2 regions of the Clostridium estertheticum genome follow, and region 2 is predicted to be linked to the other one. Evidence: riboswitches for the same ligand, from Rfam matches in the RefSeq annotation. Region 2 holds a riboswitch; the other holds the start of a gene.

Region 1 (15,676 bases), 1.0 Mb from region 2:
ATTTATTAAAAAATATCCTTTATTATTACACTAATTACATATTTTGATGTAAATTTGGATGTATGTGTACTAGAATTAGGACAACTAATTTAAAATATCATAAATAATGTTTTTATGAATGAACAGTTTCATATAATCTATAATAGAAGTGTTCTAAATCTAGTACATTTATAATTGGAATTACTTATTTTTAATTAAGAATGTTTTTAATAGTCCATAATATTTTTTTAGAATATTACTTAGAAGTATTAATAATGTTATTCAATGAATCAATATTATTTTGATGGTCTTTTATTATATTATTTAAGATAGTAGAGTTACTAAATGCTGAATTATTTGTTATTAATTCATTAATAGTTTTTATTGCCATGAACTCACCTTGTAGGGCTTCCTTAAGATAACTAATATTATCGGTAGTGCCCAGATGTTTTATATTTGATATAGTTTCTGCGACTACTCCTTGAATTCCAATACTGCCAGAGGGTCTACCTCCAAGATCTTGTATTTTAGTAGAAATTTGCAGAGTATGTTGCTTATGGGTTCGTTGTATATTTTGTAATTTAGTTTTAATGTTTATGTCATTCGCATGGTTTATTAGCGACTCAAAACTGTCAATAGCAATATATTCACTCTCGAGAAGGAAATTTAAATTTTTAATATTTTCACTATTCATTATTATCAACTCCTCTATTATTTAGGTTACCCAAATAGAGGATACTTATTAATTTGATTTTTAAAGTGAACTTTTTAACATTTTTTCATGAGATAGGTACAGTTGTTTCATTAAAATTTTATCCGCTTGAGTTTGAGTTATAGTACCATTATCAACAAGTGTAGTTATTGGATTTATATAACTAAGTTTAGCACTATTTTTATATAATTTATTTTCTGAATTGATTATAGTTTTTCCATAATCAATATTGTTGACCTTTGTAGTTTTAGATTTATTTATTACAGATTTAATTTTGTTTGCTTGAGCCTGAGTTATAGTACTAGTAATTAAAGATTCTTCTAAATTTTGTTTTGTTTTAGTAGTTATTTGTTTACACTCGCTTGTTAAAACTGTATTTCCACTAATGTTTATTGGAGTTGCAGTTATTGCAAAGGTTGTACTAACAGATGATAAATATATACCTCCTGTTAATATTCCTGTTAGTATTTTGGTCTTTAAAGATATATTCTTCATTTTAATCTCTCCTCACTAATTTATTATTGTTTATTTCTATGGTTAATTATATCAATTTTAAATGTCAGAGGAGTGTCAATATGATGTATATTTTGTTCCATTTATGTATTTTTTATAAATGTTTTGTATAGGTCAGGAAGGTAATAACTAAAATTATATTAAAACGGCAAAATAGTAAAATAAACTATATTGTGTTAAAATAGAGGCGTTGTATATGTACTATAAACTTATAATTCTGTCTAGATAGTATTTTTAATTATATCAGTAATTAACAAATTTATATATTAGAGGTGTCTATAAATGAAAAAAGGATTTTGGTTTATTATTCTGTCTGCTTTTCTTTTCAGCACTATGGAAATAGTTTTAAAAATGGTGTCTAATCAATTTAACCCTATACAGATAAGTTTCTTAAGATTTTTTATAGGGTCTATCATGTTACTTCCACTAGCTTTGAAAAATTTAAGGGGTAAAAAGCTCCGTTTAAATAGGAATGATTATTCATTTTTTATATTAACAGGTTTTATTTGTGTTGTAGTAAGTATGACATTTTATCAACTTGCCATTTTTTATTGTAAGGCATCTATAGTTGCAGTTCTCTTTAGTTGCAATCCTATATTTGTAGTTACTTTCGCTTTCTTTTTAATAGGAGAAAAATTATATAAGCATACTATAATTACAATGGGATTAAGCATAATTGGAATGATATGTATATTGAACCCTTTTAATATGACAATCAGTTTGCAAGGTATAATATTTATTGTTATTTCTACTGTGACATTTGCTTTGTATAGTGTAATATCCAATAAGAAATCTGAAAAATTTGGAGGGGTAGTCTTAACTTGTTTTAGCTTTTTAATGGGCAGCCTTGAAATGTTAGTACTTATACTTATTACAAAATTAAGTTTTATATCAAAAATTTTATCAGATAATGGGTTAAATGAATTCGCAAATATTCCAATATTGCATGGGATAACAATAAGCAATATTCCAATGCTTGCTTATATTAGTATTTTTGTAACTGGGCTTGGTTACACGTTTTATATATTAGCAATGGAAGAGACTTCTGCATCTACTGCATCAATTGTATTTTTTATTAAGCCTGCTTTAGCGCCGATTTTAGCTTTAATAATTCTAAAAGAGGCAATTGCCGCAAATACGATGATAGGAATTGCTTTTATTGTTATTGGATCAATTATAAATTTTAGAGAGAATAACAAATTGGCTAGAAACACTATTAGTTAAACGAATAAATAACAAATGCTACTCAAAGCCAAGCAATACAAGCAGAGAAACTAAGTGAGATGGTTCAAAAATTTAAGCTGTAAGACAAATAAAACACGATATGTCAACCTATTGACATACATTAAACTCACATATATAATAAAATCAAATATATTCTAAATAGATTTTATAAGGAGAGATTTTAGTATGGCGGTAAAAAATCAAGTACAGCTTATCACTTATCCAGATTCTATGGGAGGGAATTTAAAAATTCTTAACAATGTACTTTTAAAACATTTTTCTGATATCTTTAAAGGTGGAGTTCATATTCTGCCACCATTTCCGTCTTCGGGAGACAGAGGGTTTGCTCCACTTACATATTTGATGATAGAGCCAGAGTTTGGTACATGGGAGGATATAAAAGCTATAGGTGAAAATTTTGATATACTGGTCGATTTAATGGTTAATCATATTTCAGGTGAGTCTGTATATTTTCAAGATTTCCTTAAGCAAGGTAGAAATTCAGAGTATGCCGATTTATTTATCACTTTGGACAAGGTCTGGGAAGACGGAAAACCGGTTAAAAAAGACATTGAAAAGATGTCACTTCGCAGGAAAGTGCCATATTCGACCTTTAAAATAAAAGAAACCGGTGAGGAAGAAAGGGTATGGACTAGTTTTGGCAAAACTAGTCCTTCTCAGCAGATTGATTTGGATGTAAAGTCGGATAAGGTAAAACAGCTTTTTAAAGAGCTATTTTTGCATTTTAATAATCATAACGTTAAAATAGTAAGATTAGATGCAGTTGGATATGTTATCAAAAAGCTTGGAACAAGTTGTTTTTTTGTAGAACCGGAAATATATGATTTTCTTAATTGGATTAAAAAATTGGCGGATTCTATGAAAATTGAATTGCTTCCAGAAGTTCATTCACATTACTCTACTCAATACAAACTTGCAGAGCATGGGTTCTGGATTTACGATTTTATTCTACCTTATACTATTCTTGATACATTAATAAATAAATCTAGTGAGAAACTTTGTCAATACCTTAAGGAGCGTCCTGCGAGACAATTTACAATGCTTGACTGCCATGATGGTATTCCTGTAAAACCTGATATGGATGGTCTCATAGATACTAAGGAAGCTAGAAAACTTATAGATTTAACCCTTAAGCGAGGTTCAAATTTAAGCCTTATTTTATCAGAAGAAGATAAGTCAGAAGACGGATTTGATGTGCATCAAATAAGAGGGTCTTACTACTCTTTATTGGAGTGTGATGATGATGCATATTTGGCAGCTAGGGCAATTCAATTTTTTGCCCCTGGGATACCGCAGGTATATTATGTGGGACTACTAGCAGGAGAAAATGATGTTGAAAATGTAAAGAAGACCGGTGAAGGTCGTGAAATTAACCGTCACAACTTCAGTCTTTTGGAAATTGAGCAGTCAGTTAAAAAAGAAGTTGTTCAAAGACTTTTAAAACTTATCAGATTTAGAAATGAATATCCTGCATTTAATGGACAATTTAAGGTCTTAGACTCTTCCAAAGATGTTATTTGCCTTTATTGGAAGAAAGATGATAGTGAATGCACATTATTTATCGATTTAAAAACTAATAAGTCTGTGATAGAATATATTGATGAGTCTGGCAAGTTAGCTCAATATTTAATATAAGTAGTTATAATGTAAATGACTCAAATTGATTTTACAAGGGTGAGGATGTCTTTATGGCAACGATAAAAGATGTGGCTAAAATAGCTGAAGTCACGGTCACAACTGTTTCAAGGGTTCTAAATAATAGAGGCTATATAAGCCAGATTACCAGAGATAAGGTTCATGAGGCTATGAAACAACTTGATTATCAGCCGAATGAAATAGCACGTTCTTTATTTAGAAGAAAGTCTAATTTAATTGGGCTTATTATCCCAAATGTAGCTCATCCATTTTTTGCGGAGCTTACTAGTTATATAGAGTATTATGCTTATAAGGCTGGTTATAAGATTTTGTTGTGTAATTCTTATCAAGATAGTGTTAAGGAGAAAGATTATGTAGAAATGCTTAAAAGATATCAAGTAGATGGAATAATTATGGGAAGCCATACTGTAGATACCTCGGATTATCTTAGTCCCACTTTGCCAATTGTAGCACTTGATAGAACTTTTACTAATAATATACCTTTTGTCACTTCGGATAATTATCATGGAGGTGTTTTAGCTACAAACCTTTTGATAGACAGAGGATGTAAAAAGATTGCGCATATAAGTGGACCTCTTGAAATTAACACTCCAGCAAATAAGCGTTATCAGGCTTTCATGGATGTTGTACTTGCGAGAAAAGTTAATTTTGTTATAAAACAGACAAAGCTTGATATTTTTGATGGATATGAGAAGTTGGCTTATAAGCTGTTTGAAGATTATCCAGATATAGATGGGGTGTTTGCCAGTAGTGATATGATTGCAGCTTCAATAATACATGTTGCTAACTTAGTTGGGAAAGATATCACAAAGGACTTAAAAATTGTTGGATATGATGATATTAATATAGCATCGCTTATTGTTCCATCTTTAACCACAATAAAACAACCAATAGAAGCGATGGGAGAGCTAGCAGTAAAAATTCTAATAGATTTACTTGAAAAAAAAGAAGTAGATATAGAAAACATATTGCCTGTAACTTTAGTTGAAAGAAAAACTACTTAAGAGTTTATTTAAATAAATTTAAAATAGAGACTATGGAGATTGTAATCCATAGCCTCTATTTTTTTATATTACCTAGCATATTTTATAAGAATTTATTTAGAAAAAAAATGAAAATGTTTAATAATCAAAAGAATGCAAGCTTAAACTCGCTGTAATAAATATTGTAAAGTATTATAAAATAATCATGTCATGCGGTTGACATAAAGAATAGGTGTGTTGTATAATGAAATTATAAGAAATGGTTTTTATCAGTAATTCCTGTAATTATAGTGTATATGTTTATGCAGAAAAATATTCTTGAAGGCGTAATGCAGGGTTCAATAAAATAACAAAAAATTGGATAAATGAGCCTAATTACGAGCTTACAGCACATAGAAATAAGGCAATGCTTTCAGAATTACTTCATAAATCAAAGTTATAAATTTATAATATTGTATTAATCGATTGACATAATATTAGAGGAATTATGCTATTACTATCAGGTGTTTAGGGGGATTAATATGATAAGTTTTAATAAGAAAATAGAATTTTATGATAAGGAAATTGATGTATTAGCAGTAGGTGAGTTACTTATAGACATGATATCAAAGGAATATAGTAATAACTTCCAAAGTAATGATTACCAAAGGTATTTTGGAGGATCTCCAGCAAACATTGCAATGAATATAACGAAACTAGGAATAAAGTCTCAAATTGTAAGTGCTGTAGGTAATGATGGTTTGGGAGACTTTTTAATGCAACACTTAAAGAACAATAATATTAATACCAGTATGGTAAAGCAAGTTGATTATCCAACTAGCATTGTTTTGATAACAAAAAGCATAGGAACTCCGGTACCTATATTCTATAGAAATGCTGATTTCAAAGTACATTATAGCGAAGAACTGGAGGGAACAATAAAAAAGACAAAGATTGTACATTTCTCTTGTTGGCCATTATCAATGCAACCATTTAGAAATACTATGGAGCAAATTATTAAAATAGCCCGAAAGAATAAAATTATTATTGCGTTTGACCCAAATTATCATCGTATGATATGGGAAAGAGGTCATGATGGCATAGAATATGTAAAATCAATTATTAAGTATGTAGACATAATAAAACCATCTGAGGATGATGCACAAAGATTGTTTGGTAAAGATACAATTGACAATCAAATTGATAAATTTTTAGAGCTAGGAGCAAAACTTGTAATAATGACTCTTGGTAAAGGTGGGGCTGTTGTTTCAAATGGTAATGAAAAGATAAAAATACCTACATTAGCTAGCGACGTAGTTGATACAACAGGTGCGGGAGATGCATTTTGGTCGGGTTTTTATGCAGCAATTATAAAGGGTTATACAGTTAAGCAATCTCTTTATTTAGCATCAGCAGTTAGTGCTTATAAACTTAGGTTTTTGGGTGCAGTAGTTGAGTTACCTTCAATAGAAAAAATAAAAAATATTTATGAATTATAGGTATAATATTAAATTATGACATGCGAAGAAAAGGTTACTGTTTTTTTATAGTAACCTTTTTTCGTGTATAGTCATTTATTTAACGATAATAAGGGAATTATGTTACGACTAACATATTTTTAACATAATTATTTGCTAATCTTGATACATTTCTTTGTTAGTATATAAATATAGGATTAAAGAAGGAGTGAAGCACATGATTACTTTTGAAAATATTTACAATAATTTAAAAAACAATGAAAAACTTACACATATTTTAAGGTTTGGATTTGTAGGTGGATTAAATACTGTAATTGACTTTGGAATATTTTCTGTCCTTAATAGTATTTTGGGTGTTAACTATGTTATAAGTCAAATAGTGTCATATTTAGGTGGTACGTTAAATAGTTACTTCTTAAATAAATTTTGGACTTTTAATGATACGAAAACAAGTAAAAAAACGACAAAAGAGATTGTTCAGTTCGCTGTTGTTAATTCAGCTTCCCTAGGTATAAGTTTATTAGGTATGAGTATTTTACTTAGCAACAATTCCATGAATCCTTTAATTGCAAAAATTATTTCCATGGTTTTAGCTCAGGTTGTTAATTTTTTAGGATACAGATTTTGGGTTTTTGGTACAACTGTCAAAGCTTCATCTGGAACCAATGGAATAGCTTGAACCTCATTTGAATTTATAAAGCAAAGATATATAAAGAAGTAGCCCCAGGAATAGAAAGTTAATAGCAAAGTGAATAGGAGAACAAATTTAATGAAATCACTTGTAAAATTAAGCCATTCTAAATATTGATTTAGAATGGCTTAATTTTGTTTGGATTTCTGTGGGATAAAGATTGGGGTATTAAAACTTAAACTTATATTAAGGAAAAAAAATAACATAAAAGTATTTTATAAGTTAAATACTTATATTGTGTCAAAATGGTATAATATTTAAAGAACTAAAAATTATGGAGGGTAAATTGAATAAATAAGAGACTATAATATACATTTAAAAAGAAAAAGGAGTTGAAATTAGGTTTTATCAACTTAATTAGTTAAGGTGAGTATGAACCTTAAAATTATGAAATTTAGAATGAAATTTTTAGTATTAATCGTTTTTATTATAGCAGCATTTGGAATATTGAACGTAGGCAATATTTTATACAAAAAAACTAATGTTGTAAAAGTTACGGTGCCAGAAGGATATACGTATAAAGAAGTAGGTAAGACACTTCAAAAGTCAGGATTAGTTACGCAAGAGGCTTTTATAAAGGAAGTTGAAAATTGGTCAGATAATAATTATTGGTTTTTAAAAGATGTGCCAAATGATAAACATAAGTTAGACGGTTTTTTATTCCCTGCTACATATTCTTTTCAAAAGGGTGCAACGAGCAAAGAAATTATAAAAAAAATGCTTAATACTTTTGAGTTTAATATGAAATCTAATAAAGACTACATAACTGAAAACAAACTTAATATAAGAAATGTTGTAATAGAAGCTTCTTTAGTTGAGAAAGAAGCAGGGAAAGATGTAGATAGAACAAAGATAGCAAGTGTTATTAAAAATAGGTTAAAGAAAAAGATGCCACTTCAAATAGATGCGACAATAATATATATAGTTGGAGATAAAAAAAAGCTGTATAATAAGGACTTAGCAGTAAAATCACCTTATAATACCTACTTAAATAAAGGATTGCCTCCATCGCCAATATGTAATCCGGGAATTAAGTCGATAAATGCTGCAGTACATCCTGAGAAGACAAATTATATTTTTTATGTATTAAATAATAAAACTGATGAACATGTATTTTCTATAACATACGCGGAGCACATTAAAAATGTGGCTAAATATATAAAATAAATAAAAAATCCACAAGTTGAATGTAAACTTCATCTTGTGGATTTTTATATTATCTTAATTATCTAAAACACTGTATTTTATAATTCTATTTTGATCTAGGCTTTCCCTAACTGCTATCATTCTTTGATTTTTGGAACCACTTAAATATTGAGTAATATCTTTAAGACCTTCTATGAATTCACCATCTCTTAACATATCTATATATTGTAGAAACTCTAACCTTATAGGATTTTTAATAAGTTCTTCAAAAGTATAGCCACTCCAACAAAATATAGTTTTGTGAGGGAAATTTATTTTTATTGTTTTTACTAAATCAAGTAAAGCTCCACCGCAAAGATTATCCATAGGTTCTCCTCCGAGTATTGATAATCCTTTTACATATGGGTGTTTAAGGCTTTCTAGAATAGAAGTTTTAACATATTTGGTAAAAGGCACTCCATAATCAAATTGTCTTGCCTCTGGGCTCCAGCATCCTTTGCAAGGAGGGGTTTTAGCACATCCGCTAACGAACAATGAGGTTCTAAATCCTATGCCATTTACAGTATCATCAAAGAAAATACTAGCATAATTCATTTAATTACATCCTTTATTATTCTTTCTGTTTTTAATCTCCTTCATTTTTCCATTAACTACAGGTCTTTCGAAGATGCTCCCAAGGTATCCACAAAGCTTTCTTATTATGCTTAATAACATTTTATCGTCATTTTTACATACAGGACATTCAAACTCTGTATCGCTATTCTCTTTTGTAAACATTTCTCCTGTATATCCACATTTTAAACATTTATCACTTATTGATGATATTCCGAGAAAGTGTGTTTTGTCATATGAGTATCTTATGATATCCTCAAGTGCCACTAAATTTTTAGTCATATCTCCTAGTTCTACAAATGATATTGCACCGCCTGAAGATAAAGAAGATGATTCTGATTCTAAATCTAATTTATCAAAGGGTGATATTAATTCGTTGGACGGATAATGGAATGAATTTTCATAATAGCCATTGTCATTTACGCCAGCTATAACTCCAAAATCTTTTACATCCTCTACGCAAAATTTTGTTGCAAGGGTCTCAGCAGGAGAGCCATATAAACTAAATCCTATTTTTGTTTTATCTTTTTGTTCATCACAATAATCTCTGAGATATTTCATGATTTTAGTTGCTCTTTTAGAGGTTTTTTCAGTTCTATCATTTAGTCCTTTGCCGTAAAGTGCGGTTAAACAATTATGTAATCCAACATACCCAATAGATGCTGAAGCATATCCATTATTAAGTAGTGGTTCTATTGTATCTTCTGCATTTAATTTAGCAATTGCTCCACTCATATATAATATAGGTGCTTGTTTTGCTTTAACATTTTTTAGTATATCATATCTTATCATTAATAAATCCTTGCAATCATTTAAGGCTTCATGTAGAGATTTGAAAAATGAATCTTCATTTCTATCTGCCTCAATTGCAAGTCTTACAAGATTTATTGATATTACTCCAAAGTTAAATCTTCCAGCGGTTTTATAATTACCTGTTTCGTCTAAATAACTTCCGAGGAAAGATCTACATCCCATACATTCCTTATAATCACCTGTAACTTCAATTGCTTTATCAGTATTAATATAATCAGGGTATTGTCTATGTGCACTACATACAACCGCTAATTTAAATAAGTCGTAGTATTTATCGCCGGGATTAAGGTTATTTCCCTTTGTGTTTTGATATACTAGCTTAGGAAATACAGGGGTTACACCACCGGTTAATCCTTTAATTCTTTGATTTAATATAGCCTCAGTTATCATTTTTTGAATTTTTTGATCCTCTTCACTAGCATTCAAATCTACATTATTTATACCAAGTGTTAAAAATGGAGTCTCGGCACGACTTGTCATTAATGTTTGAACTTCATATTCAAGTGATTGCATGCTATCTTCTATTTCTTTACCTAATCTATCCCAGGCATATTCTTCTATTTTAAGAGGATCGCCAATCCATTTTTCTCCAACAATCCTGTGTTTGTTTAAACTTTTAACTGCATAAGGAGTAAGTCCTGTTATTAAAGTTGGGAAAGTAGTTCCCCCGTATGTATTACTTGATATATGACTCGCAACTTGAGATAATACATTTATTGCGGTCTCAATTGAATTTGGTGTTCCTATAAGTGTTGTACCTAGGTCAAATCCATTCTCGAACATACTAATCCAGTCAACGAGGCAACAATTGAAAAGTGGTAAACCAAAATAAGTTTCATCATGTATATATATACTTTTTTTATGTTTTTTCAAATATTTTTTAGGTATTTTATGTCTTTGACTATAGTTGCTTCCTACAACATTTGAAATTAAGGCCCTTATAGTTTGAATTTTGCTTCCATCAAGATTTCCATTCGAATTAGTCTGCTCTGAAACTGCATTAATTATATTATCTATTTCTTTATCTAATTCTCCTTTTTTATCTCTTTCAAAAGTTCTTTCTTCTCTGTAACTTATGTAGGCTAGGGCTACTTTATTATCTAATAATTTTATTTGATCAACTATTATATCTTGTATTTCTTCTATTGGAATTATAGTTTCTCCTCTTTGATTAAGAGTTTCAAGTACCCTTGTTAAGACAAGATTATTAAAACTCTTATCTTCCTTCCCGTATACTTCTATAAAAGCTTTTCCAGCTGCTGTTAATATTCTTTCGGGAATAAATTCTTTTCTTCTCGAATCTCTTTTTATTACTTGCATATAATACCTCCGTGTATTTCATTTTCTATAAATATTTTCTAAAACGTTAAAAGTCCCTTAACTATTAAGTTAAGAGACTTAAAATCATCGCAACTAAAAAAAGATATTGCTAGCACCTCTCCATCTCTCGTAGAGCTATTGTGTGTAATTATGGAAAGGTATTCTGGCTTAAGCATCATTGTCCCCATTGCGCCTTCCCGGTTTCCCAGTGGCATTTTATATAAGGACTCTTCTTTTACAGCGGCGGGACCGCGCAGGATTTACACCTGTCTTCCCTTTTAAACTAAGGTAATATATACTTTAGTTACTCATAATTATAATATTGTAGCTCGCTTGGAGCTGATTTAATTATAGTTTATATCATGTTATCAATTAAATCAATCCTTATATATTACTATCATAGTTTTATTTTACTTTTTATATCGATAATAATGTCGTCAATAATATCTTTTATTTGAAGATTTCTTGTTCCTGGTATGTAAATACCATGTTTTTGCAGTGGAATTATATATTTAGTACAATCCATATTATATATTGATGAGGCAATCATAGGAGTGATTTCTCCTTTTATGCCACCACTACAAATCATGCCAATTGGCCCAATTATACTATCAACTTTATTTGTAGAACAAAATGAGCAAATTTCATCCTCTCCGCTTATACCTAAATTTGCACCGGATTTCATCATATTAGAGGTAGCAAATGTATTTGTACCAAGTGCGATAATATAAATATTAAGATCAATTTCTTTATGAATTTTTTTTATAATTGTTTTTCCAAGACCTGCTCCTTGAGCGTCTATTACAGCAATTTTCATTGTAATACCTCCAAAAAAATATAGGATAGTGATAATTATGCTTTAAGGTTTCTATATAGCTTTTTTAGAATTATAGTTTCCCGCCTAAATTGTATAAATGTGTTTTAAATATTATATCATGAAATTTCAATATCAGTCTCAAACACTTATATTAAATCATATTACCTTATTATCAATAAGAAACAATATTTTTAGTTAGATCACAATATTCGACACGAATTATTGGAAGTAGCTTTAAATAGCTTGAAGTTAATTATAATAAATAATAAAATAAGATCCGTTAAGACTGAAGAATGAGGTTAGCTAGAAGGTGATTTTGTTTGGTAACTATTGTTACTTATTTTTAAAGGTAAGTATATTACTATATCATTGTGGAAATATATATAGTAGTTATTTAAATAAAATTTGACCTAAGGAGTGATTTTAATGGAAGCAATGGTTGATAAGGATACGTGTATAGGATGTGGGTTATGTCCTGAAATATGTCCAGAAATTTTTACGATGGATGACGATGGAAAAGCAAAGGCATCTAAAGGTGAGATCTCAGCAAAATTATTAAATAGTGCTAAAGAGGCAGAGGAACAGTGCCCAGTTAATGCAATTACAGTAGAGTAGAAAAATTAATAATTAGTAAATAATCGATAAAAAAATAAAATATACTTAAAAATAGCGAGAAAAAATTCTCGCTATTTTTAAGTATATCTTGATAAAAAAAACTATCAACTTTATAATTAAGTTATAAGGCTTTAGGAAGGTGACAAATGGATGTAATTAGTGATTATTATAATGAAGTTATGAACAACATTAATGAAGGTATTGTTGTTATAGATAAAAGAGGCATTATTCAAATAATTAATAATGCTGCTGAAAGAATGTTTGAAATTGATGCAGATAATAGCATAGGAGAATATATTTTAGATGTACTCTCCTCTAGTAAATTAATAAGTATAATTGAAAATGGAGAGGCCCAGGTAAACAAAAAAGATGGCAAATTTATTGTCACTCGTAAATTAATAACTCAAAGCGGTGAAGTTATTGGTGCGTTTGAAGTTTTTCATGAGGATAATCAAAATGATCTACTAATGAATGTGCAAGATGATGGTAGGGTGCAGGAAGAGATGTTAAACACAATTTTTAATACTGTTAATGAGTGCATAGTTGTAGTGGATCAGAATGGAATAATAACTATGATGAGCGATGAATATAAAAGGTTTATTAATTGCCAAAATCCAGAGGGGAAACATGTAACTGAAGTTATAGAAAATACAAAATTACATATAGTAGCAAGGACTGGCGAAAAAAAAGTTGGCGAAATTCAAGAAGTAAATGGGCATAGGATGATTTCTATGAGAGTCCCTATAATAAAAGATGGTGTAGTTGTTGGTGCAATTGGGAAAGTAATGTTTAAGGATTTGAGCAATTTTAAAATACTAAGTAACAAATTATGTCTTATGGATAAAGAAGCTGAAGGCTGTAAAAATGAATTAAGTACAGATCAAAAGGCAATATATACTTTTAATAATATTATAGGAGGCAGTGATAAAAGCCAAGAAGTAATGGTCCTTGCCAAAAGAGTTGCTAAGGTAGATTCAAACGTTTTAATTACTGGAGAGAGTGGGACTGGTAAGGAACTTTTTGCACATTCTATTCATAATGATAGCAAAAGATGTTTAAAACCTTTTGTAAAAATTAATTGTGGGGCTATTCCAGCAGAGCTTTTTGAGTCAGAAATGTTTGGCTATGAAGAAGGGGCGTTTACCGGAGCAAAAAAATCAGGTAGAAAAGGCAAGTTTGAATATGCAAATGGTGGTACCATACTACTAGATGAAATAGGTGATATGCCTATGAATATGCAAGTTAAACTTTTAAGGGTTATTCAAGAGAAGGAACTCGTGAAGGTTGGTGGAAACGATGCTATTAAGGTTGATGTAAGAATTATAGCATCTACCAATAAATCTTTAGAACAGTTAATTAATGATGGAAAGTTTCGAGAGGATTTGTATTATAGGTTAGATGTTATGCATTTAAGATTACCGCCGTTAAGGGAAAGAAGAGAAGACATTGAGGAATTGGCAAATAAGCTTTTGATAAAAATATGTAAAAAATATAATGTTAAATCTGAAGGTATATCTAGGGAAGCTATTGATTTTTTGAAAGCTTATAGTTGGCCTGGGAACATAAGGCAACTTGAAAATGTAATAGAAAGAGCTATTAATTTGCTTGATGAGGATATTTGTATAATGCCAAAGCATTTGCCGGAAAAAATAATTAAGAGTAAAAGTAAGAAGTACTCGCTGGAAAACAATTATTTGAAAGATGTTGTTGAAAGGATTGAAAAGGACATAATCATGGAATGTTTAAAAGATACCAGTGGAAATAAAAAAGAAGCAGCAAAAATATTGGGGCTTAGTAGAGCTGGATTATATAAAAAATTAAACCGATATAATTTAATAAAATCGACTAATCCACAATAGTAAACATGCAAACTTTGTTTACACGTACTATTTTTTTATGAAAAATAGTACATGCATTGTAAACTAGAATTATTGGATAAACTAAATACATAGTTATATCAATGCATTGAAAATACTTTAAGTGATTTTTTTAACAAATAGGTTATAATATTAACAAGCTTAAACAAGATAAATTTATATAAGTATTAGTGTAAACTTAGTTTACACTAAGGGCTACATTTAATTTTGCTATAAAGAAATAAGTTGCTATAGTGAGGTTTGTGGGGGATCGACAACTTGGCATGAAAATTGCTAGTATTATATATATGGGAAGATATAAATATAAAATTCCTATTATATGTTAATAATAAATTAAATAAATAAATTAATGGAGGGTTACATATGAAAGAAATAGTAATTGTAGGAGCAGCAAGAACAGCAATAGGATCTTTTGGTGGAGGATTATCAAAAGTATCAGCTGTAGAAATGGGAACTGTTGCAGCTAAGGAAGCTATAAAAAGATCAGGAGTTAAACCAGAATTAATAGAAGAAGCTATAATCGGTAACGTAATACAGGCAGGACTTGGACAAAATGTTGCTAGGCAGATAGCTATAAAAGCAGGATTAGATATTTCATCTTCAGCACTTACAATAAATAAAGTTTGTGGTTCAGGACTTAGAGCTGTAAGTTTAGCTGCACAGATTATAATGTGTGGAGATGCAGAAGTAGTTTTAGCAGGTGGAACTGAAAGCATGAGCAACGCTCCATATGCACTTCCAAACAATAGATGGGGAGCAAGAATGGGAGACGGTAAAGTAGTTGATACTATGATTAAAGATTCTCTTTGGGATGCATTTAATGACTATCATATGGGAATGACAGCAGAAAATATTGCAGAACAATGGAACATCACTAGAGAAGACCAAGATCAATTTGCTTTAAAAAGTCAACATAAAGCTGAAGCAGCTATAAAGGGTGGCAAATTTAAAGATGAGATCGTTCCAGTGGTAATTCCTCAAAGAAAAGGGGATCCAATAACATTTGATACTGATGAATTTCCAAAATTTGGTTCATCTATAGAAAAATTAAGAAAATTAAAACCAGCATTTAAGAAAGATGGTACTGTAACAGCAGCTAATGCATCAGGAATAAATGATGGTGCTGTTATGTTTATAGTAATGTCAAAAGATAAAGCTGATCAATTAGGACTTAAACCTCTAGTTACAATAAAATCATATGCATCAGCAGGAGTAGATCCAAAGATAATGGGTTATGGTC
Region 2 (15,676 bases):
GTGCAGTATCAAATATAATATGGTCATAATCCTTTTGGAGTTTTTCATCTGTTATAAATTTTGAAAATTCATTGAACGCTGCAATTTCAACAGTACATGAACCAGAAAGCTGTTCTTCCATATTTTTAAGAACAGCCTCGGGTAATTTGCCACGATAAGGTGCAATTACACTTTCCCTGTGCTCAGCAGCAGCTTTAATTGGATCAAGGTTAGCAACAATAAGATTTGGTACTTCCTTAATTGGAACACCCTTATTTGTAAGTTCTGTATTAAAAACATCCTGCAAATTTGATGCAGGGTCGGTACTTATAAGCAGCACTTTTTTCCCTCTATCAGCAAGGTTAACCGCAGTAGCACAAGCTGTTGAGGTTTTTCCTACACCACCTTTACCTGTATAAAATAAATATTTTGTAAGATTAATATTTTCTGGATTAAAAATTTCCATGTTATTAAACACCTCCCGTTTTATTTTTATTCTATTTCTGTATTTTATTTTGTAATGCGTTTTCTTTAAATGTAAGTATTAGCAACATCCACCATCACAACCACAGCCTTTTGATGTCTTTTTTATAGATGGTTTTTTTATAACTGATTTTAGTGAACTTACTGGCACATCTAATAAACTTGAAAACTCCTCGTCCGTTGGATATATCTTTGTTTTTACAACAACATCGTCCACCATTGTAACTGGAAGTATATCTACTCCGGATTCATTTAACATTTTATTTATTGTTTTATTATCAACGAACATCTGTGGGTTACTAGACAAGTTATATCTTTCAACTAAAATACCATTGTTTTTCAAATTATTTATTATCGAAGAAACCCTTAATAGTTGTCTATCAACTCCTGGTCCACAAACTCCTGTTGAGCAACACATAGCTGGTTCAAATATTATCATTTTTTTCATATAAAACACTCCTCTTAATATTTAGTGTAGCGTACGCTACACCTACTTATTTATTATTTGCATTCACACTTAGTCTTATCATTACATATACATTCATCTTTATCTGTAACAAGATTCATAAGAAATAATATAAGTTTGTTACAGTTATTATTGTTTAGTGAGTAGTAACTCCATAGTTTCTCTTTTCTGCATTTTACAATTTCATTGTCAACTAATACCTTCATATGATGAGATAGCGTTGGCTGTGTAAATTCAAAATGCTCCAGTATATCACAAGCACACTTTTCGCCACATGACAAAATATCAATTATTTTAAGTCTACTAGGATCTGAAAGTGCTTTAATAATTTTTGCATTATCATCATAATTGTTTTTCACTTCATCACTCCTTACATTCACGTTCATCTATATATAATATACATCTTTGTCTATATTGTGTCAATATACTAGTATATAATTAACTATATATTTGTTGTTATATTTACATTCTTCTATATACATTCTATTCATTCTCTCATTAAGTGTTCCCATATTTTTTTAAAATAACCTAGACATTCAAAAAAATTTAATACTATAATTATAAAAGGCAAATCATATTAGATAATATGGTTTGCCTTTTACCTCAGGTTATAAACAATTATTATGATTAGATTAATCTATTCCAATTACTGTACTTCTACGTTCCATAAAAACTACATCATGCCATTCACCATTTTTCATTTTAGCAACTTTTTCTCTTCTTCCAATTTCCCTAAACCCACATTTTTCATGCAATTTTATACTTGAAATGTTTTCTCTTATAATTCCGGACTGCAATGTCCAAAACCCATTTTCTTCTGATAATTCAATCAAACTTTTTAAAAGATTTCTCCCTATTTCTTTCCTCTATGATTTTGTCCAATATATATACTAACTTCTACTACTCTTTTACTTTTCTCAAATAAACCAAGATCCTTTTATTGCAGTAAAACAGAAAAAAGGAGCACATTATGCTCCTTTTTTCTGTTATTTATTGGTGATGATGTTCACCATGATGATTACAAACTACATCTTTATTTTCCAAAGTTCCATTAATGTATTCTTCAATTACCTTTGAATATTCTCCAGATGCTCCTTTTATTACCTCAAGACCATTTTGCTCTAATCCACTTATTGCTCCTCCACCAATTCCACCAGTAATAACCACTGTTGCTCCTTGATTTTTGAGTAAATCCGCTAATCCTTGATGCTCATGTTGAAGCTCAGCTGATGATATTTCTTGGGTACTTATAACTTTTTTATCTTCTATAGTAACAATAACAAAACTTTTGCTCATTCCAAAATGTTGATTCACCATACTACCATTATTAGGTATTGCTATTTTCATAAAATATTACCTCCACTTTTTATTTTTTTGTCTTTTTAATAATTTTATTAATAATATTTTCAGCTATTTCTGTTAATTCATCATTTAACTTGTATTCACCTTTGTTAGAAATATTAACTATTTCCCTACACATTGGAATTTCGCCAAGTAAATCTAAGTCATTTTTATTTAAGAATTCGTCTATGTTATCTGAATCAAACATTTTTATTTTCTCCGTGCATCCTGGACAAATAATATAACTCATGTTCTCTATTAATCCTATTATATCGATGTCTAGCTTGCGTGCCATATTTACTGCTTTCCCAACAATCATAGATACTAAGTCCTGTGGTGTTGAAATCATTACTATTCCTGTAACTGGTATTGATTGCATTACTGTTAGAGCAACATCACCTGTGCCAGGAGGCATATCTATAATTAAATAATCAAGCTCTCCCCATATTACCTCAGTCCAAAACTGCTTAACAACACCAGAAACTGCTGGTCCTCGCCAAATAACTGGGTCATCTTCATTTTCCACTAAAAAATTCATTGAAATAACATCAATACCCTCAGTAGTTTTAACCGGTATAATACCCGATTCATTCATAAAAGGTTTAACATCTTTAATACCTAATAGCCTTGGTATACTTGGGCCAGTAATATCTGAGTCCATAAGACCAACCTTATATCCTTTTTTATTAAGTTCCTGTGCAATAAGAACGGATATTGTTGATTTACCTACCCCACCTTTTCCACTCATAACACCGATAATATTTTTAACTTTATTTAATGGATTATTTTCTATACCACATGTTTCTTTATTATCACATTCACCATTTGACGGACAACTTTCACACTCAGCCATACATAATCGCCTCTTTCTTTTATTTGTCATATGCCATTTATATTGTAATACTATTATTCATTATTGTCAAATGCCAATAATGTTTTTAATAAAATCTCTTATAAAACTATTTATCAGATAATATTGTGTTTGTTACATTGCCTCTGACAAAAGCTACTTCGTTTATTGCAAGTCACTTGCTCAGATCCACATGCTGGGCAAATCTTCCTATCTTCTTCATATTTTATTTCGTAAGTATTCTCGCAAGATAAACATTTAAAATTGCATACATTTCTTGTGTAATTTCCACCACTTATATTTATTGCTTTACCCTCTATTAGAGCTATGGCAATCTTCTTCCTTGCACTATCAATTATATTCTGAAAAGTTTGTCTTGAAACGAGCATTTTCTTTGCACATTCTTCCTGATTTAAATCTTCAACGTCCTTAAGCCTCATGGCTTCAAACTCTTCAACCTTTATGAGTATTTCTTCAATTTCACATTTTCTTCTTCCTGCTGGTACAAAGTATGTATACTCGGGTAAATTCTCTACACGTCTATTTTTCACTGGTCTTGACATAAATATTATCCTCACTTTTCATATACTCTTTAGAATTCTTAAATGCTGTTTTCAGTGGCATATGCTATATAAAATTCTACAATTGATTAACATCAATGTCAAATAACAATATTTAAATCAAAATAATTTCTATGGAAAATCTTTTTTAATTACTCTGATCAAAATTTCGGTAATTACACCGGCTCCAATTCCTAGGCTGTATGCTAATAAGTCACTCCACAAAAATCCATATCCTAGTACCAATCCTCCAATTGTTGTATTTCTAATAGTATCTATCCAATTAGCATGATACAACTGGCTTGATTCAATAATGCAACAAAATAATATCCCAATTATTGCAACTGACTTTGTTTTCATCTCTCTAAAAATATATCCCAAAGCAAGAAAAATCATTAATGCCCACAGAGCATCCCCCAAATATGTATTCAATAAATCCGGAATAAATTTAGCCATCTTTCTTGAACCTAATCCTAAAATAATTACAACCATTGTCATCGCAGCATACAATAATCTATTACGTTTATATATCATAATTTATTTATTCCCTCTCATTGTAAATATGATATCAATAATTTAAAAAGGATAAACATATTCAATTTTTGATTTTTCTGTATTTTTTATACTTTCAACTATGATTATAGGTGTTTTTTCACCGTTATAGTTTAAAATTTTTATTTTTCCAGTAACCTTTATCCATGTATCTTGTTTTAGATCCTTAGCTTTATCATAATTAGCTAAAAGTCCGACAGGTACCAAATCTGCTGCGCAGCAAGTCATCATAAGCCTAGCCGGAACAAACTCATTATTTTTGAATCCATCAGCTTTAAACACGAACCCAATTAGTTCAATCTTCTTACCTTCATATTTCAGCATATTATTAGAAATCTCTTCTGTCCATTTTTCGAAATTATTATCACTTATGACTATAGTATTATCATGCATTTCCAGTTTTTCATCTACTTTACTAGAATTTGTTTTTGTAGTTGTGTTTCCTGTGATTTTATCCTTATTTATTATGCCCTTATCCATTATATTTTTCTGTTTTATATTATCGATTTGCGATACGCTTTTTGCACCTACAAGTGACATTGATTTTGAACTCGATGCTTCTGGCATCATGAAAGCCATAAGCAAAGGAATAATAAAAAATAAGTACGGTTTTATATTTACTTTTCTTTTGGGTTTAAATATATCACGTATTATGAATAATGAAAGTGAAATCATTGCAACAATGCCAAACTTTATATAAGGAATAATCCTAGGTGCAACATAAAGCAGCACTTTTTTACTTTTTATTATGTCATAAAAGAAAAATGCAAATCCAGTTAATATTACTAGTTTTAATAATACTTCTATATTTATTTTCTTGATTTTTATTAACCCCATAATCTACCCCTCCATTAGAATAGTGTTGCGAACACAATTAATATTTCAAATGAGATTAATAGCATTAAAAACACAAGTTTAATAACAAATCTTTTTTTAAAGTTTCCGAGTAGCATCAGTAAATTCTTTATATCAAGCATTGGCCCAAGCACTAAAAATCCCATTATTGAACCTATAGGAAATTGATTAACAAAAGTTCTTGCTATAAATGCATCGGAAGTAGCGCACACTGAAAGAATAAATGCAAATAACATCATTATTAAAAGTGAAATTATAGTTCCTCCACCTATGTTTCCAAACATTTCTTTTGGAATCAGAGTCTGCATTATGCTAGAAAGAAATGCTCCAATTATTATAAATTTTCCTATTTGAAAAAATTCTGCACCTGCATGATTAAATATTGCATCTACATTTCCTAAAATACCTTTTTTATTATTATAATTGTTGTTACAAAACCCACAATTACAATTTATTACATCAACACTTTCCAAAGGTAGAATATCTTTTTCAGGAACAAGCATAAATACCACCCCAACTAAAAATGCTACAGTAATGCCTAACCCTACCCTATATATCGCTATAGAAGGTTGACTAGGAAATGCAAACAATGTAGATGCAATAACAATAGGATTTACTATTGGTGCAGCAATCATAAATGTTACAGCTGCAGGCAGTGGGACCCCCTTTTTAATAAGTCTTGCGCCTACTGGTATAATGGCACAATCACATACAGGAAAGAAAAGTCCTGCAAATATAGCAACAATAAATTGTAAAGCCCTATTTTCAGGAAAAATATTTGTTATTTTTTCACTTGATACATTTACTTGTATTATAGCTGAAACAAATACACCGAATAACACAAATGGAAAAGCCTGAATTAAAATACTCAGAAATACTATATTAAATCTTTCTAGCCAAGGTAAAAATATTTTAGTAATGTCAAATCCCGTGGGTTTAAAAATAGAATACACTAAATATGCTATAACGAACCCTAATATAGCTATTAGAAGCAATATTTCATTATTGAATGCCTTTGGTTTAGCTAAAATAAAAATCCCTTTACTTATTTTAGCAGACTTATTTATTCTTTTTAAAGTTCGTTTAATTTTATTCAATTTTTCACCATGGAAATTACCTGTATTATTTAGAATAATAAAATCACTGTTTAAAATCTGATTAATAAGTATACTACCCATGTTATTCATAAAAATATCAAAGGTTGAAACATCAATGGTATGGACTATTTCATTTATGAAACATTTTCTGCTGATACTAAGATAATCAAATATTTCTATTAAATTATTAATTTTTTTCATACCATTAGCTTCTATAATAATTTTAGTTGGATGATATTTTTTAATAACATAGTTTATATATTCTTTATCTAAATCATTTTCCTTGTAAGCATCCTCAATGAATAGGTTTTTATTTTTAATAACGGGTTCTATATTTGTTTGTCCCTTTTCACATTGTATTATAACTGTAATATCTCTTTTAGAAACCTCATTTTCAAGTTTATTATTTATAAGTTTAGTCTTACCCGATCCTAAAAATCCAGTTACTATGTCTACTTTTATCTTCATAAATTATAACCTCATCTATACTGTTATATTAAACAAATTACAAAGTTTATTTTTATTTAAGTCCTTTCCTATTAAACATACCCTCCCTGTATAGTCAGGGGCTATGCTCTTAACCTCAATCTCTCCATGAACATAATCAAATTGCAACCATTTTTGGTTATCACTCTGAACAATCCCCTTGCCTCTTAGAATAAACCCATAAACCTTATCATTTTCAATCTTCTTCATAATTTTCTTTAATTCTTCTGCCTTATATGAATTAAGAGTTTCAACTCCCCAAACTTCAAAAATTTCATCAGCATTATGGTTATGAGTATTATTCTCTCCAGCTTTACTCACTTTTCCATAGGTTATTCCATTTATTAAGAAGTTCTTAGCACTTTTTATCTGTCTTTCTATTGATACTGAGTCACTTTGCTCTGCAACACCTATTATAGTATTAGCATTCATACTAACCAGCGGTGTTGTTACTATATTACATTTACTATTTAATTTACGTATTGATTTAACAACAGCCTCTATCTTATTCCTATCAGATTTTTCTGTTCTACTTAAAATAATGGTCTTTGCATGTTCTATCTGATTTTTATAAAACTCACCAAAGTTAGTTATGTATGTTTCATACTTTGATATGTCTACAATCGTTATAATCATATTAATCACTATTAGATTTTTCAATTTTGCTGCATCACATGCTTTAATAACATCTGAGAGTTTCCCAACTCCAGACGGTTCTATAATTATTCTGTCTGGTTTGTATTTTGTTATAACCTCTTCAATAGCTTTTCCAAATTCACCTTTAAGAGTACAACATATACATCCTGAATTAATTTCTTTTACTTTGGCATTTGATTTTTTAAACAAACTTCCATCAATACCAATCTCACCAAACTCATTTTCTATTATAACTAGATTTTCGCTATACAATTTCTCCTCAAGCAGCTTTTTTATTAAAGTTGTTTTACCAGCTCCTAAAAATCCTGAAATTATATCAACCTTTGTTTTCATTTTTTTATTCCTCCTAAAAGTAAAATCTTACTTATTATCTTAATAGATTAGAATGTGCTACAAAAATAGATGTATTTATTAAACATATCTATTTTTGCCATTCAATATAAATGCAAGCCATTTGCATTTATATTGTATTATATGTTAAAAAAATTCAATTTATTATCAATTTTATTTAAAAATATCTCTTGGCAATTTATTTTACAACGCTTTTTGATAATAATAAACCTACCTTTTTTATTAATATAACTAATGCAAGTAATGCAACTGAAATCAACGCAGTTATGCCTCCAGGCGCACAATTCATATAATAAGAAATAAATAGTGACAAGAGTATGTCTATAACACTAAAGAGTACTGAGTATAAAAGAGTCGATTTAAACCCTTTCCCTAGTTGCATTGCTGTAGCAACAGGCAAAGCAATCATTGAGCTTAAAACCAGTACCCCAACAATTCTCATAGAAACAGATATTGTCGCAGCAACTAATATAGCAAAAATGTAATTGATTAATTTAACATTTATTCTCCCAACTTTTGCTGCTTCTTCATCAAAAGCTATAATAACAAGTTTATTATATAATATTATTAAGGTTAGAATTGATACAAGACTTAATGCTAATACGGCATATAAATCATCTCTTGTTACAGTTAATACACTTCCAAATAGAAATGAATTTACATTTGCATGTAATTCCCCAGAACTCATGATAGTAATAGCTATTCCAACACTTAAAGACAGAACTACAACAAGTATTAGCTCAGCATATTTTTTAAAATAATCTCTTAAAAATTCAATTAAAAGTCCACAAAATGATGTAAATACGAATGAACTTATTATAGGATTTTTGTTAAATAGAAGCCCAATTGCAACCCCAGCAAGAGAAGCATGAGCTAAAGTATCACCAATCATTGAGTATCTTCTCAGTACTAAGAAAAACCCAATGCATGGACAAAGTATAGAAATTAATATAGAAATCATAAAAGCATTTTGCATAAAGCTATACTGAAACATTAAATTCCTCCTCTTTGTTTGCTTTTAAAAATTCTTTAATATAAATATCAGGCGTGCATAAATGACCCTTTCCTTTTGATAGATGATAAATAAGGGAAGAATTACTCATAGCAGCATTAAGATTATGCTCAATGGCGATAACGGTTATCTTATTATTTTTATTTAAGTCTCTAATTAAGCTATAAATCTCTTTTTGGCTAGTTACATCAATTCCTGTTGATGGCTCATCTAAAATTAATAAATCAGGATTTCCTAGCAATGCACGTACTATAAAAATCTTTTGACATTGACCCCCTGATAGTGTTCCTATTAGTGAATCCTTAAAATCGAGCATATTAATAGCCTCTAACCTCCTAGTTACTAAAGTCTTATCTTTTATTTTCAATACCTTTCTGTAGCAATTAAGCATCTCATATACAGTAATAGGAAACTGTGAGTTTAGAAAATCAGACTTTTGAGGAACATAACCAATATTCTTATCAGAATTTACTATAGAACCCTTAGTAGGAGACAAAAAATTTAATATTAATTTTACAAGGGTACTTTTACCTGAGCCGTTATCACCTAATATCGATAGGTACTCTCCGTTATTTATAGTTAAACTAATGTCATTAAGAATATAGGGCGCCCCGCTTGTATAAGAAAAAAATAAATTATTAATTTGAATCATAATTGTCCTCCAGTTTATATAGTTTTGTCACCTTATCAAAGCATTAATATACTAATTTGGAAAGAATTAAAGTTATTACTATTGACAAAGGTGCCATTTATACTTATATTATAAGTGATAATGCAAATGGTTTGCAAGCAGAAAATTTAAGGAGCGATAAAAATGTTTAAAAAAATGTCAATATTCATTTTACTTATTTGTACAATAGTAACCTTCACAGCTTGTGGTAGTAAGAAAACAGAAACTACTACTGTAAAGACTCAAAACAAAGTAAAAGTTGTAGTTTCATTTAATGCAATGAGAGAAATTGCTACTGCCATAGGAAAAAATAAGGTTGATATAGTAACCATGATCCCTAACGGTACCGAACCACATGATTTTGAGCCTAAGGCAAAGGATCTTGAAAGCTTAAGTACTGCTAAAATATTTGTGTATAATGGGTTTGGTATGGAATCTTGGGTGGATAAGGTTTTAAAATCTGTAGACAATAAAAATTTAATAACGGTTGAAGCATCAAAGGGTTCAACACCAATTGAAAATACAGACTCAGCTGAAAAAGAAGAACACGGTCAATATGACCCCCATGTATGGATTAGTTTGAAAGGCGCAGAAAATCAAGCTAAAAATGTAAGGGATGCTTTAATAAAAACAGATTCATCTAATAAAGCTTATTATGAAAAAAATTATAATGATTTCGCTCTAAAGCTTGATACTCTTTACAATGAATACAACAAAAAATTTAAAACCGTTAGTAACAAAAACTTTGTAACTGGCCATGCCGCTTTTGCATACCTTTGCAGAGACTTCGGACTAAAGCAAAACAGCGTAGAAAGCGTTTTTGCAGAAGGTGAACCCAGTGCTAAAAAGTTAAAAGAACTAACAGATTATTGTAAAAAGAATAAAATTAAGACTATATTTGTTGAGGATATGGTAAGCACGAAGGTTTCAGATGCTCTAGCTAAAGAAGTAGGTGCTAAAGTTGAAAAAATACACACCATAGAGAGTAAAGAAGATAATAAAGATTATCTAACGTGCATGAAAGAAAACTTAGATATGATATATAACAGTTTGAAATAAATAGGTGCCACCCATGTGTCAAGTGGCACCCAAATGTTTATTAATAGCCTATTGGATAAAACCTGTGGGCTATTTTTTATATTGATCATAGAATTTTTATACTAAAAAAGCATAATAAAAGTCTTTGCAGTTCTAGGATTCTTAGTTATATACACCTCTAATCCATAAACCTGCTTAAGTATATCTTTTGTTAATACTTCCTCTGGAATTCCCTCTTTGTAAACTCCACAATCATACATTAGTATCATATGATCGCAATATGCAGCCGCTATATTCAAATCATGTAATACTGCGATGATTGTAATTTTTTTATTTAAATTTAATTGTTTTAATTGATCCATTATTTCAATCTGGTGATGAATATCTAGGTGTGAAATGGGCTCATCTAAAAGTATTATCCCCGTTTCTTGCGCAATCGCTCTTGCAACTACCACTCGTTGTCGTTCTCCCCCACTTAATGTATTTATACTTTTATCTCTAAGTTCCCAGGTGTTTGTCGCTTTCATAGCCTTCATGGCAATTTCCATGTCTTTTTCGCTTTCTGAGGAAAATCTAGAAATATGAGGCATTCTTCCCATAAGAACTATATCTTGTACTGAGAAATCAAATTCTATCTCTGTACTTTGTAAAACCACAGCCATTTCCTTTGCTAACATCCTTGGTTTTATTTGAGTTAATTCCTTTTCATTAATAATAATCTTCCCTTTATCACTATGGAGTGATTTAGCTAGTAATCTCAAAAGTGTAGTCTTACCAGATCCATTTGGTCCTAGAATCGTATAAAATTTACCACTTTCAAATTTTATATTAATGTTCCTTAATACTTCTTGTTCAAAAGAAAAACTCATATTATTTATTTCTATCATCTAAATCGCCTTCTTCTTGGTTTTATATAATAAATACACAAAAAATGGGACTCCAAAAATTGAAGTAATAATTCCAACCGGTATTTCTGAAGGTGGCACTACAACCCTTGCGAGAGTATCACACATTATCAAAAATATAGCTCCACCAAGTGCAGAAAATGGTATGACTATCCTATTGTCAGATCCAAATATCATTCTAATAGCATGAGGCACTATAAGCCCTACAAAGCCAATTATCCCACTTACAGCTACAACTGCCGCCACCATTAATGTACTTATCACAAATATATATTTTTTAAACCCGTTTACATCTATACCAAGGCTTCTTGCACTATCTTCTCCAAGCATCATAACATTTAAATCTCTTGAAAATATTGATATAAATAGGATTGATGGGACTACTATAACAAATAGTAGAATCACCTCATCCCAATTAGCTGTAGAGAAGCTCCCCATAGTCCACATAACTATCTCTTCAATGTTTTCTCTGTTAAATGTCATCATTAATGAAATAACCGAGGATAATAAATAATTTAGAGCAACACCCGCAAGTAGCAGAGTGGTAACTGGGACCTTTGTACCAACTCTAGCAATATTGTATACCAAAAATGTAGTTATTATAGCACCAATAAACGCACTAAATGCTATCATGCTCATTCCAAAAATATGAATATTCTTAAGGAAAACCATAGTTATAGTGGCTCCAAGTGCCGCCCCAGATGAAACTCCGAGAACAAATGGGTCTGCCATTGGGTTTTTAAAAATGCCCTGAAAAGAAGTACCAACTACTGAAAGTGATGCTCCTACAAGGCATGATAAAAGTATTCTAGGAAGTCTTAAATTTAACATTATGATCACAGATGTAGACTTAATTCCATCTAACGCCACAAAATTTTTTAATATGGGAATTTTGCTTATTACAATAAATACTGCCTGCTTAAAAGAAATATCCGCCACTCCAACATTTGCCGAAGCAATTATTACAATTAGGAGCAAAAACAATCCCATTATAAAAACTCTTCTATAAAAATTCTTCTTTTCTATAAACGTCATGGCAAAGCAACTCCTTTTATTTGAAAAGTTCAGGATGAATTAATTTAGCAATTGCTTCTAGACCATCTGCAAGTCTTGGTCCCTGCCTAGTAATAATATTCTCATCAACCTCTAATAGTTTTCCACTTTTTACTGCTTTTAAATCTTTGTACCCATTTGTAGCTTCTATGCCTTTTTTCGAACCATACAACTTTGAGCATATTAGTACATCAGGATTTTTTTCTACCAGCTTTTCTACACTGTATTTCCAACCCACTACATCCTTCGCAGCATTTTCTCCACCAGCCATATCAATCATATTACCTATAAATGTATCTTTACCTGCTGTGAAATCACCACTTTTACCGAAACCCGCTACATAGTAAACTGTAGGTTTTTTAGCACCTTTTACCTTCTTAGTTACATCTGCAACCTTCTTTTGCATAGCTGATATTATTGACAACGCTTTATCACTTGCATTTACAATTTGGCCAAGTTTTGACATGGTATCATATACACCAGTAAAATTTTCTTCACCATAAAGCACTATAACCTTTATATTAAGCTCCTCTAATTTTTTAATAACATTCTTATCAAAATGAGTCGATGCTATTACTACATCAGGTTTTAACTCTACAATCTTTTCTATATTTGGTTTTAATAAATCACCAACAGATGTAACCTTATTGGCCTTAGCTGGATAATTATCATAATCACTTCTACCAACTAGACTTGTACCTTTACCAAGGGCGTATATTCCCTCTGTTATATTTGGCGCAATTGCAATAATCCTTTTAGGTTCTTTTTCAATAGTAATTGTTCTATTATATGAATCAACCACCTTTAGTGGATAAGTTACAGCACTTGTTGCTTTTTTAGTAGTATTTTGTCCATTATTAATAACTCCACTGTTGCCACATGCACTTAGAACAAAACAAAAAACAGCTAAAACTATAGTTATTATATTTTTTCTTTTAAACATAAAAAACCTCCATAATAATTAATTTTCTATAAAAATAAGCCACCTAATCATTTTAAATATAAAATTTAATACTCTTTTTTCATTTTAGGATTAGATTATGTTTTTTCATTTTATATTGAAGATCTTGTCTTGAAATGCCCAAGTTCCTTGAAGTTTTGCTAACATTATTTTCGTTTTTTTTAAGTGTTTTTTCAATGATTTGCTTCTCAATATTAGATATATAACTATTTAACTCAAACTTTTCATCTAAATTTATAACCATATATTATAAAACCTCCCCTATCTCTCGTAGAGTTAATTGTATATAATTACGGTAAGGTATTCTGACTTAAGATTCATTGCCCATGCTACCTTCCCAGTTTCCCAGTGGTTTTTGTGCATAGGCTCTTCTTTTACAGCGGCGGGACCGTGCAGGACTTTCACCTATCTTCCCTTTTTAAACGTAATTATATTTTAAATCATTCTTATAAACATAACTAATTATATGAATATCCGAAAAAAATTACTTAGTTTTATTATCCCGATTTTCTTTTTTAGTTCTCTCTACAAATCTTCCTAGAAAAAAGAAAAGAACACCAACTCCAATACCGGTCTGTAGACAAAAGAGTAAACTCTCAATTTCGCCTGGTAACTCTCCGCCAATCAAAGTTTCCATAATAGGCGTAGCCCAGGGCTTATAATCGGTACCTGTAATCTGCGAAACTACTTTGCTGCCTGCATCATCTGATCCACCGAACTCAGCACCCTTTAACATAAATAATGGTATAAGGGCAATTAATGCAGCAATAACTAATAAAATAATAACTTTTTTCTTCGTCTTTGTCATTAATTATCACTTCCTTTTAGGAATTCAAGAACTGTCAATTCCGATTTTGCATATGTTTCAAGACCTATAATAATAACAACGGTTAGAATACCTTCGATAATTGCAAGTGGTAGCTGTGTTGGTGCAAATACTGCAAGGAATTTGACTACTGATGAAGCAACGCCACCGTTTGCAGAAGGATATGCAAGTCCAAGCTCGACACTTGTTACACAATAGGTAAATATGTCACCAAATGATGCCGCAAGAAAAATGCCTACATGTTTATTGACTTTCAGTCTCTGGCATAATTTGTAGATTCCATAAGAAAGGATTGGACCTGCAATAGCCATAGAGAATGTATTAGCACCAAGAGTTGTTAGTCCTCCATGAGCAAGTAGAGTTGCCTGGAAAACCAATACAATAATCCCTAGAATACTGACTGCAGTAGGTCCAAATAAGATTGCTCCAAGTCCGGTACCAGTCATATGTGAACAACTTCCTGTTACTGACGGAATTTTTAAAGATGAAAGCACAAAAATGAACGCTCCTGCCATAGCAAGAATAGTGATAGATTTACGGTTTTTGGACAATGTTCTCTTAATTGAAAAGTATCCTGCTACTAAGAATGGCATGCATATAACTCCCCACAAAATACAGAATTTTGGTGGCAGATACCCTTCCATGATGTGCATTGCATTAGCTGCCGGAACTATTCCAAAAGTTACTCCAAAGAATGCAACAATAGCGACAATTTTCTTTTCCTTTTGATTCATTTTATTTTTCCCCCTTATTTGTTTCTAATTTATATTAATTCGGTAAAACACCTAGAATAAACAACTACTTTTTAAGCATTTCTTTAAATTCTTGTGTGCTTTTAGGATAAGCTTTTATATCCGCAAGCATGTGTTTCTCTACTAGTGATTCATAAACCTCTAGCATAATTGGCTGTTTTAGATTCGCCTGTTTTAAAACTTCAGTGTTTAGGAAAATTTCGAGTGGTGTCCCATCTGCGATAATTTTCCCCTGGCAGAATACAAGCACTCTTTGCGCCCATCTGTATGCAAAATCTACATCATGGGTGGAAATCAGCATCGTCTTACCCTCAGAACTAAGTTTGGCCAAAACCTCTTCTAACATCATTGTATTTAAAGGATCAAGTGATGCTGTCGGTTCATCATATATAATAATCTCAGATTTCATAGCAATAATTCCTGCAATAGTCACGCGTTTCTTTTCACCACCACTCAAATAGTGCGGTGGACGATCCTTAAAATCTGATATATTCATGTATGAAAGGGACTCCTCAACCCGCTTGATTACTTCCTCTTTTGGAAGCTTTAAATTCATCGGCCCGAATCCAACTTCTGCCCTAACTGTAGATGCAATTATTTGATTGTCTGCATCCTGAAATACAATTCCGATATTCTTTCGAAGATCTTTTAAATTTTTTTTATTTACGACATTACCCCGATAAATGATTTTTCCCTGCTGCGGTGTAAATACACCGTTTATATTCAAGAAAAATGTGGATTTGCCTGATCCATTAGAGCCAATGACAGCGATCTTCTCGCCT

Evidence for each region. A riboswitch is a leader RNA that binds a small molecule or an ion and turns the genes downstream of it on or off. The one in region 2 is predicted to bind cobalamin.
Region 1: linked by a shared signal. The riboswitch ahead of nrdD (anaerobic ribonucleoside-triphosphate reductase) and the one ahead of A7L45_RS19735 (helix-turn-helix domain-containing protein) in region 2 are both predicted to bind cobalamin.

Annotation. Positions count from the first base shown of each region.
Region 1 is NZ_CP015756.1:487,631-503,306, forward strand. It holds gene A7L45_RS02360 (DUF2383 domain-containing protein) at 236-673, opposite strand; gene A7L45_RS02365 (hypothetical protein) at 734-1,186, opposite strand; gene A7L45_RS02370 (DMT family transporter) at 1,487-2,428, shown strand; gene gtfA (sucrose phosphorylase) at 2,615-4,084, shown strand; gene A7L45_RS02380 (LacI family DNA-binding transcriptional regulator) at 4,138-5,109, shown strand; gene A7L45_RS02385 (carbohydrate kinase family protein) at 5,610-6,566, shown strand; gene A7L45_RS02390 (GtrA family protein) at 6,763-7,224, shown strand; gene mltG (endolytic transglycosylase MltG) at 7,636-8,403, shown strand; gene nrdG (anaerobic ribonucleoside-triphosphate reductase activating protein) at 8,458-8,976, opposite strand; gene nrdD (anaerobic ribonucleoside-triphosphate reductase) at 8,977-11,127, opposite strand; cobalamin riboswitch at 11,264-11,454, opposite strand; gene A7L45_RS02410 (DUF3842 family protein) at 11,525-11,944, opposite strand; gene A7L45_RS02415 (ferredoxin) at 12,371-12,559, shown strand; gene A7L45_RS02420 (sigma 54-interacting transcriptional regulator) at 12,706-14,418, shown strand; gene A7L45_RS02425 (acetyl-CoA C-acetyltransferase) at 14,800-15,676, shown strand, end outside.
Region 2 is NZ_CP015756.1:4,206,815-4,222,490, forward strand. It holds gene arsA (arsenical pump-driving ATPase) at 1-445, opposite strand, end outside; gene arsD (arsenite efflux transporter metallochaperone ArsD) at 524-910, opposite strand; gene A7L45_RS19665 (ArsR/SmtB family transcription factor) at 964-1,287, opposite strand; partial or broken gene A7L45_RS19670 (N-acetyltransferase family protein) at 1,561-1,832, opposite strand; gene A7L45_RS19675 (NifB/NifX family molybdenum-iron cluster-binding protein) at 1,919-2,275, opposite strand; gene A7L45_RS19680 (Mrp/NBP35 family ATP-binding protein) at 2,295-3,122, opposite strand; gene A7L45_RS19685 (DUF134 domain-containing protein) at 3,236-3,682, opposite strand; gene A7L45_RS19690 (ribosomal maturation YjgA family protein) at 3,812-4,213, opposite strand; gene A7L45_RS19695 (TIGR03943 family putative permease subunit) at 4,256-5,068, opposite strand; gene A7L45_RS19700 (permease) at 5,083-6,651, opposite strand; gene A7L45_RS19705 (CobW family GTP-binding protein) at 6,667-7,659, opposite strand; gene A7L45_RS19710 (metal ABC transporter permease) at 7,856-8,671, opposite strand; gene A7L45_RS19715 (metal ABC transporter ATP-binding protein) at 8,658-9,341, opposite strand; gene A7L45_RS19720 (metal ABC transporter substrate-binding protein) at 9,504-10,418, shown strand; gene A7L45_RS22995 (heme ABC transporter ATP-binding protein) at 10,520-11,284, opposite strand; gene A7L45_RS23000 (FecCD family ABC transporter permease) at 11,285-12,337, opposite strand; gene A7L45_RS19730 (ABC transporter substrate-binding protein) at 12,354-13,298, opposite strand; gene A7L45_RS19735 (helix-turn-helix domain-containing protein) at 13,378-13,560, opposite strand; cobalamin riboswitch at 13,594-13,758, opposite strand; gene A7L45_RS19740 (energy-coupling factor ABC transporter substrate-binding protein) at 13,801-14,124, opposite strand; gene A7L45_RS19745 (energy-coupling factor ABC transporter permease) at 14,124-14,876, opposite strand; gene A7L45_RS19750 (energy-coupling factor ABC transporter ATP-binding protein) at 14,941-15,676, opposite strand, start outside.